2 regions of the Streptomyces ziwulingensis genome follow, and region 1 is predicted to be linked to the other one. Evidence: riboswitches for the same ligand, from Rfam matches in the RefSeq annotation. Region 1 holds a riboswitch; the other holds the start of a gene.
The links. Region 1 has a riboswitch for glycine ahead of ABEB00_RS29595 (glycine cleavage system aminomethyltransferase GcvT). Riboswitches for the same ligand answer to the same signal wherever they lie in the genome.
Positions count from the first base shown of each region.

Region 1 (4,508 bases):
CTCATGGCCTGAATTCTCCTGTATGCGGGGGAGTGCTGGTGAAGGGGGGAGTACTGGGGAGTATCGGGGACCCGGCCGAGCGGCGGAAATGTGCGCGGGGTCACCTTCGGCACCCCGCGCGCGGCCCCACCGGCCGGTGCCGTCCGGGACTGCCGGGCGGCCCAGGTCGAGCGGGATGCCCGCTCTGCCCGCACCGGCCGGATCGCGTCCGGACCGTCCGGGCCGGCGCTACTTCTGGCGCTTGTAGAACGGCAGCGCCACGACCTCGTACGGCTCGTGGGTGCCGCGGATGTCCACGCCGACGCCCGGGGTGCCCGGGGCGGCGAACTCGGCGTCGACGTACGCCATGGCGATCGGCTTGCCGAGGGTCGGGGACGGGGCGCCGGAGGTGACCTCGCCGACCTCCTCGCCGCCGGCGACGACCGCGTACCCGGCGCGCGGCACCCGGCGGCCCTCGGCGACCAGGCCGACGAGCACCCGGGGCGGGCTGTGCTCGGCCCGGGCGGCGGCCTCGGCGAGCGCGGCGCGGCCCACGAAGTCGCCGTCCTTCTCGAACTTGACCACCCGGCCGAGCCCCGCGTCGAAGGGCGTCAGCGTGGTGGTCAGCTCGTGCCCGTACAGCGGCATGCCCGCCTCCAGGCGGAGCGTGTCGCGGCAGGACAGGCCGCACGGCACCAGCCCGGCCGGGGCGCCCGCCTCGGTCAGCGCCCGCCACAGCGGCTCGGCGTCGGCCGGCGCGACGAACAGCTCGAAGCCGTCCTCGCCGGTGTAACCGGTGCGGGCGATCAGCGCGGGGACGCCGGCGACGGTGCCGGGCAGGCCCGCGTAGTACTTCAGACCGTCCAGGTCGGCGTCGGTGAGCCCCTTGAGGATGCCCGCGGACTCCGGGCCCTGCACGGCGAGGAGCGCGTAGGCGTCGCGGTCGTCGCGGACCTCGGCGTCGAAGCCGGCCGCCCGCTCGGTCAGCGCGTCCAGGACCACCTGGGCGTTGGAGGCGTTGGCGACGACCAGATAACGGGCGGACCCGGCCCCGGCCCCCGCCCCGGCCCCCGCCTCGGCCGCCGCCCCGGCCCCCGCCTCGGCCGCCGCCCCGGCCCCAGCCTCCGCCCCGGCCCCCGCGCCGGCCTCCACCTCGGCCGGCGCCCCGGCCTCCGCCCCGGTCCCCGCCAGGCGGTAGACGATCAGGTCGTCCAGGATGCCGCCGTCCGCGCGGCAGATCATGGTGTACCGGGCGCGGCCGGGCCGCACCGCGCCGATGTTGCCGACCAGCGCGTGGTCCAGCAGGCGGGCCGCCTCGGGGCCGGTGACCGTGATCTCGCCCATGTGGGAGAGGTCGAAGAGCCCGGCGCGGGTGCGCACCGCGGTGTGCTCGTCGCGTTCGGAGCCGTAGCGCAGGGGCATGTCCCAGCCGGCGAAGTCGGTCATGCTCGCGCCCAGCGAACGGTGCAGCGCGTCGAGCGCGGTGCGGCGCGGGCGCCGGGGGTCGGTACTGCTCATCGGTCGTCTCCCAGGGCAGGACGGGCGAGGTCGGTCCTCCCCATCTGTCATCGGAACCTGAGAGGTTCGCCTCGGCCACCGGAGCGCGGCGGCCGGGACTTGCACCTTGGGTGGGGCCACCGGGGCGGCCCGCTTTTCAGATGTGCCTCGCCCGCGCGGTAATGGGGGCCTGAGAGATTCAAGGGAGGGACTTGCTCCTTCGGCGCCCCGGTGCGGACCGGGGACTCTCCCGCGCGGATTCGAACGGCCGGTATGCAGTTGGCGTCGCCATCATTGCACGGCGGGCCCGCTCACGGCAGGCCCGCGATCTGTAACCGGCTTGTGGCAGTAAGCGAACGAAAACACGAGACCTCCGCATTACCTTCTCTTTACACTCGACGGGGAGGGGACTCGTACCGCCCCAGGGGAGGACGATCACGGTGAACAGGACCACGGCGTACGCCACGACCTCGGGTCTCGCACTGCCCGAGCAGCCCGGCGCACCGGCCCGGGAGGTGTGCGCCGAACTGCCCGCGTCCGTCGTCCGCGATCTGCGGGACAGAGACGGCCACAGCCCGCACGCCTTGCTGTTCGGACCCCGGGACCTGGTGGTCGTCACCGGCCTGCCCGGCAGCGGCAAGTCCACGCTGATGGAGCGCACGGTGCGCGGCCGGCGCATCGACTCCCAGGACACCCGCGACCGCTGGGACCGGCGGATGCCGCGCTTACTGCCGTACGGGCTCTACCGCCCGCTCGTCCGTCTCGCCCACTTCGCCGGGCTGCGCCGGGCGCTGCGCTCCGGCGAGGGCGTGGTCGTGCACGACTGCGGCACGCAGGCGTGGGTGCGCGGCTGGCTGGCCCGCGAGGCCCGCCGCCGGGAGGGCACCCTGCACCTGCTGCTCCTCGACGTCGGCGCCGAACGGGCGCTGGCCGGGCAGCGCGAGCGCGGCCGGGGCGTCTCCCGGTACGCGTTCCTCCGGCACCGCGCGGCCACCACCCGCCTGGTGCGCGGCGCGGAGCAGGGCTCCCTGCCGGCCGGGTGCACCTCGGCGATCCTCCTGGACCGGGCGGCGGCGGACACCCTGAGCCGCATCGCCTTCACAGGCTGACCGGCCCCCGGCGAGGGGAGCGGGACACCGGCGGGCCGCGGGAGGGCCGGCCGTACGGGTTAGCCTTTCCAGCCCCAGCAGCGGTTCCACACAGGCGGTAGGCAGATGGACTTCCCGGCGGACTTCTCCGCGGACTTCCCGGCGCGGGCACATCCCCACGCGCACGGCGGCTGGCCCGGCAACGAGCTGGAAGAGGTGCTCTCGGCCTCCCTCGGCGTGCCGGGCGCCGGCGGCCGGATAGTCGAGGTGCTCGGCCGCGGCCTCGTCTGGGTCCCGCTGCCCCAGGGCGGCGGTCCGCACAGCGGGCCCCTCGACCTGCCCACGCTGGAGATCGAGGGCCAGGCGTACGTACCGGTGTTCAGCTCCGAGGAGCAGCTCCGGCAGGTCGCGGGCGCGCACATGGCGTTCACCGTCGCCCCGGCGGTCGAGTTCGCCCGCGGTCTGCCCCCGCACGTCGGCATCGCCGTCAACCCGGACGGTGTCGTCGGCATCCCGCTGCCGCCGCCGGCCGTGGCCGAGCTGTGCCGGGCCGGGCGCACCCCGCTGGACGGGCCGGCGAGCGGCGGCCGGGTCCGGCTCTACGAGCCCGACTGGCAGGAGGACCCGGTCGACTTCCTCGCCGCGGCCGGTGCCGAGTTCGCCGCCATCGGCGTCGTACGCAGCGCCCGCCGCTGTCTGGCCGCCGTCGAGACCGCGGCGCCGGTCCTGTTCGTCGGCGTCGAACTGACCCACTGGGAGGGTGACGCGCGGACCCTGCCGCTGGAGGCCCTGGGCCGCGCCCTGGGACGGGCGCCGGTCCCGTGGCCGGTCAACCTCATCCTGCTGGAGGCGGCCCAGGACCCGGTCTGCGACTGGCTGCGCGAGCGGGTGCGGCCGTTCTACCAAGGGGAGTTGTAGCCGCCGCCCGGCCGGCCGGCGTCACGCCCGGCACCGAGGCGCGTCCCGGCACGCACGCGCCCTCCGGTGCCGGGGCGCCCTAAGCTGGTCCCCAACCAGGGGACGATTCTCGAAGGGTCGGTAACAGGTGAGCGCGAGCGGGACCGCCGCAGCCGGGCACGTCGAGCACATGCTGCGCCAGGTGACGCCCGGGCGCTACGACGCCTACGAGGCGCTCCTGCGCGCCCTGTCGGCCCCGGCCTCCGGGCAGGTGTGGATGCTGCTGTGGCACGGCCAGGCCGGCTCCGCGGACGCCCAGTACGGGAAGATGGAGGTCGACGGCTACGGCTACGCGCCCTGCGTCACCTCCGCCCAGGAACTGTCGGCCAGCGGCTGGAACAGGTCGTACGAGGTCGTCGACGGCCTGGAGGTGGCCCGCGCCCTCTACCCCGACCGCTACGGCCTCTGGCTCAACCCGCACGCCCCGGGCGGCGGCGTCGGCATCCCCTGGCTCGACCTGCGCCGCATCGCCACCGGCCTGGACCGCCAGCCCGCGGGGCCGCTGCGGCTGTCCGATCCGGCCATCGAGATCCCGCAGTTCTACGCCCTGCTCACGCAGAACGCCCACCGCACCCCGGCCGTCCGCTCGCTGCGCCGCGCCTGGGTGCAGCCCGCCCTCGGCGCGCCGTACCTCGCCATCGGCCTGGACGTGTACGACACCTCCCCGCCGGCCGTGGAGGCGGTGCGCGCGATGATGCGCGGTTCGGTCGGCGCGGTGCCGGACGGGCTGCCGGTCTCCACCGTGGCGATCTCCGACGCGCTCGACCCGGTCGCCATGTGGCTGCGCTCGCACGCCCGGCCGTTCTACGACCGCGAGGCCCACGCGGCTCCCGCCCAGGCCCCCGCCGGCGGGTACGGCTATCCTCCGGCGAGTGGCCGGCACTGAAAAACGGAGCGAATGGTTCCGCAGTCGGAATGAACCGGTCTCCGCGCGTAGAGTCGGATCATAACCACCAGTAAGAACGTGATGTCCCAGTTTGCCCGTGT
Region 1 is NZ_BAABIG010000072.1:25,664-30,171, forward strand. Features, by position in the region: gene gcvH (glycine cleavage system protein GcvH) at 1-5, opposite strand, end outside; gene ABEB00_RS29595 (glycine cleavage system aminomethyltransferase GcvT) at 229-1,548, opposite strand; glycine riboswitch at 1,532-1,643, opposite strand; glycine riboswitch at 1,644-1,739, opposite strand; gene ABEB00_RS29600 (AAA family ATPase) at 1,917-2,585, shown strand; gene ABEB00_RS29605 (enhanced serine sensitivity protein SseB) at 2,691-3,482, shown strand; gene ABEB00_RS29610 (enhanced serine sensitivity protein SseB C-terminal domain-containing protein) at 3,610-4,407, shown strand.

Region 2 (4,508 bases), on a different contig from region 1:
CGCGTCGCAGAACCGGTCCAGCTCGTTCAGGTCCTCGGACTCGGTCGGTTCGATCATCAGCGTGCCGGCCACCGGGAACGACATCGTCGGCGCGTGGAAGCCGTAGTCGATCAGCCGCTTGGCGACGTCGTCGACGCTCACGCCGGTCGCCTTGGTCAGCGGGCGCAGGTCGATGATGCACTCGTGCGCGACCAGCCCGCCCGGCCCGGTGTACAGCACCGGGTAGTGCGGCTCCAGCCGCTTGGCCACGTAGTTGGCGGAGAGCACGGCCACCTGGGTGGCCCGCTTCAGCCCCTCGCCGCCCATCAGCCGCACGTACGCCCAGGAGATCGGCAGGATGCCCGCCGAACCCCAGGGAGCCGCCGAGACGGGGCCCACGCCCGTCCGGGGTCCGGCCGCGGGCTGGAGCGGGTGGTTGGGCAGATACGGCGCCAGGTGCGCGCGCACGCCCACCGGGCCGACGCCGGGACCGCCGCCGCCGTGCGGGATGCAGAACGTCTTGTGCAGGTTCAGGTGCGAGACGTCGCCGCCGAAGTGACCGGGCTTGGCGAGTCCCACCAGGGCGTTGAGATTGGCGCCGTCCAGGTAGACCTGGCCGCCCGCCTCGTGCACCTGGGCGCAGATGTCGGCGACGTGCTCCTCGAAGACGCCGTGCGTGGACGGGTAGGTGATCATCAGCACGGACAGCTCGTCGCGGTACTGCTCGATCTTGGCGCGCAGGTCCTCGACATCGATCTCGCCGTCCCCGGCGGTCTTCACGACGACGACCCTCATGCCGGCCATGACGGCGCTGGCCGCGTTGGTGCCGTGCGCGGAGGACGGGATCAGGCAGACGGTCCGCTGCTCGTCGCCGTTGGCGCGGTGGTAGCCGCGGACGGCGAGCAGACCGGCCAGCTCGCCCTGCGACCCGGCGTTCGGCTGGAGCGAGACCTTGTCGTACCCGGTGACCTCGGCGAGACGCTCCTCCAGCTCGCGGATGAGCGTGAGGTAGCCCTGCGCCTGCCCGGCCGGGACGAAGGGGTGGAGCTGCCCGAACTCGGGCCAGGTCACCGGCTCCATCTCGGTGGTCGCGTTGAGCTTCATGGTGCAGGAGCCCAGCGGGATCATGCCGCGGTCCAGCGCGTAGTCCCGGTCGGCCAGGCGGCGCAGGTAGCGCAGCATCGCGGTCTCGGAGCGGTACTGGTGGAAGACGGGGTGGGTCAGGAAGTCGTCGGTGCGCAGCAGCCCCTCGGGCAGCGCGTCCCCGGCCGTCCCGTCCAGCGCCTCGATGTCGCCCTCGACACCGAACGCGTTCCACACGCCGCCCACCTGGGCGCGCGCGGTGGTCTCGTCGCAGGCGACGGAGACGTGGTCGGCGTCGACGAGCCACAGGTTGACGCCGTTCTCGCGGGCGGCGCCGACGATCTCGGCGGCCCGGCCCGGCACCCGCGCGGTGACGGTGTCGAAGTAGTCGCCGTGCACGATCTCGACACCGCCGGCGGCGAGACCCGCGGCGAGAAGGGAGGCGTACCGGTGGGTGCGCCGGGCGATGCCCCGCAGCCCGTCCGGCCCGTGGTAGACGGCGTACATTCCGGCCATCACCGCGAGCAGTACCTGCGCGGTGCAGATGTTGCTGGTGGCCTTCTCGCGGCGGATGTGCTGCTCGCGGGTCTGCAGCGCGAGCCGGTAGGCGCGGTTGCCGTCGGCGTCCACCGAGACGCCCACCAGCCGTCCGGGCAGGCTGCGGGCCATCTTCTCGCGGACCGCCATGTAGCCGGCGTGCGGACCGCCGAAGCCCATCGGCACACCGAAGCGCTGGGTGGTCCCGATCGCGATGTCCGCGCCCAGCTCACCGGGCGACTTCAGCAGCGTCAGCGCGAGCAGGTCGGCGGCGACGGTGACCAGGGCGCCCAGCTCGTGCGCCCGGTCGATGACCGGCCTGAGGTCGCGTACGGCACCGGAGGCGCCCGGGTACTGGAGGAGGACGCCGTTGATCTCCCGCTCGGCGACCTCGGCCGGGATGCCCTCGCCGAGGTCGGCGACGACGACCTCGACACCGGCCGGTTCGGCGCGGGTCCGGATCACGGCGACGGTCTGCGGCAGCGCGTCCGCGTCGACCAGGAAGAGGCCCTTCTTGTTCTTGCCCAGGCGCCGCGACAGCGCCATCGCCTCGGCGGCGGCGGTGGACTCGTCGAGCAGCGAGGCACCGGAGGTGGGCAGACCGGTCAGCTCGGCGACCATGGTCTGGAAGTTGAGCAGCGCCTCCAGACGGCCCTGCGAGATCTCCGGCTGGTACGGCGTGTAGGCGGTGTACCAGGCCGGGTTCTCCATGACGTTGCGCAGGATCACCGGCGGGGTGAACGTGCCGTGGTAACCGAGCCCGATCATGGAGTCGAGGACCTCGTTGCGGTCGGCGAGCGAGCGCAGCTCGGCCAGCACCTCGGCCTCCGTGCGCGCGGACGGCAGGTCCAGCGCGTCGGCGTTCTTGATCACGTCCGGCACCGCGGCGGCCGTGAGCTCGTCGAGCGAGCCGTATCCGACCTGCGCGAGCATCTTGGCGCGGGCCTCGTGGTCGGGGCCGATGTGACGCTGCTCGAACGGGGTTCCCTGTTCGAGTTCGGAGAGCGGAGTACGGTGAACGGTCATGGCGGGGGCCTCCTGGTCTGCGCGACCTTCGAGGGGCACCACTCGGGTACCCGGACGGCCTCCCCCTCTGTCATCGCGACCTGAGAGCTTCACCGGCCGCCCGAGGGCCGCCGGCTTTCCCCGTCGGTGAGAGCGGAAGCCGTCGACACCCGCTCTGCTTTCCAGAGTGACCTCGTCCATGCGGTACGTGTGCCTGAGAGATTCCGGGGAGGAGTTGCTCCTTCGGCGCCTCCGATGAAGCCTGGAGGACTCTCCCGCGCGGGGTCAGCAGCCGTTTGCCAGCGTACCAGCGCGATTGACGTACGGTCTTTCGAGTGGCCGTCCACCCGAATGTGCTCTTTTGTAGTGCTTACGGATGATTTACCGGATGGTTCGTGACCATGTGGAGGGCCCGTGCGTACCGACATCGATCCGCGCAATCTGATCGGCCGCAAGGCGTTCGACCGCGACGGCAGCAGGATCGGCACCATCGACGAGGTCTATCTCGACGACGCCACCGGCGACCCGGAGTGGGCGGCCGTGCGCACCGGCCTGTTCAGCAGGGACGCGTTCGTGCCCCTGGAGCCCAGCGAACTCGTCGAGGGCGCCCTGCGGGTCCCCTTCGAACGGTCCCTGATCAAGGAGGCCCCCGACTTCGGCGTCGGCCGCCACCTCTCCCCGGAGCAGGAGATCCAGCTCTACCACCATTACGGACTCGACGTGGCCGCCCCTCCCCCGCCCCCCGACCGGGACTTCGGCAAGCTGGCCGGCCACGAGGAACCCACCTGACCCTCCTCCTCCGGTGCCGGTGGCGCCGGCTCCTCGGCCACCAGCGGCAGCGGCTCGGCCGGTTCCAGCTCGGCGTCGTCGACCCGGAAGGTGCGCACCCGCCCCGGCTCCCGCGAACCAGGGGTCTCGAAGCGCACGGTGACCCGCCCCAGCCCGCTGCCCTGCACCCATCCGTGCCCGTACACCGCGTGCCGCACGTCGTGCCCCGAGGGCCAGCGCCGCTCGGCGGGCGGCGCCTGCGGCTCGACGGGCGCACGCCGGTCCACGTCCGGGCCGGCCGGACCGGCCGGACCTCCCGCCGCTCCCCGCTCCCGCTCCCGTTCTCTCTCCCGCTCCCGTTCTCTCTCCCTCTCTCGTTCTCTCTCCTGTTCGCGCTCCCGTTCCCGTTCCCCGACCGCCGCCTGGGCGAAGAGATCCTCCTGTGTGTAGTCGGCGAGCCCGCTCACGCCCACGCCGAGCAGCCGTACGCCCCCGGTCGTGTCCACCCCGTCCAGCAACCGCGCCGCCGCCTCCTCGATCACCGCCGGATCGTCCGTGGGCCCGCGCAGCGTCTCGGAGCGGGTCAGGGTGGAGAAGTCGTACCGCCGCACCTTGAGCACGATGGTCCGTCCGGACAGCCCCGCCGCGCGCAGCCGCCGCACGCACCGGTCGGCGAGACGCCGCACCTCCAGGCCGACCCGCACCCGGTCATGGATGTCCACGTCGTAGGTGTCCTCCACGGACACCGACTTCGCCTCCCGCTCGGCGACCACCGGGCGCTCGTCGTGCGCCAGCGCCATGGCGTACAGCGCGTGGCCGTGCGCCTTGCCCAGCAGCCGCACCAGCTCGTCCTCGCCCGCCTCGGCGATCTCCCCGATCGTGGTGATCCCACCCCGCCGCAGGTGGTCGCCGGTGGCCGGCCCGACTCCGGGCAGCGTCCGCACGGACATCGGCGCGAGCAGGGCCCGCTCGGTACCCGGCTCGATCAGCACCAGCCCATCGGGTTTCGCCGCCTCGGAGGCGATCTTGGCCAGCATCTTGGAGGCGGCGAGCCCGACCGAGCCGGTGAGTCCGGTCGCGGCCCGGATGTCGGCCCGCAGTCGGGCACCGGTCAGCTCGGCCGACTCCGCGTCCCA
Region 2 is NZ_BAABIG010000061.1:154,027-158,534, forward strand. Features, by position in the region: gene gcvP (aminomethyl-transferring glycine dehydrogenase) at 1-2,625, opposite strand, end outside; glycine riboswitch at 2,797-2,892, opposite strand; gene ABEB00_RS27745 (PRC-barrel domain-containing protein) at 3,019-3,393, shown strand; gene ABEB00_RS27750 (DNA polymerase IV) at 3,312-4,508, opposite strand, start outside.
Region 2: linked by a shared signal. The riboswitch ahead of gcvP (aminomethyl-transferring glycine dehydrogenase) and the one ahead of ABEB00_RS29595 (glycine cleavage system aminomethyltransferase GcvT) in region 1 are both predicted to bind glycine.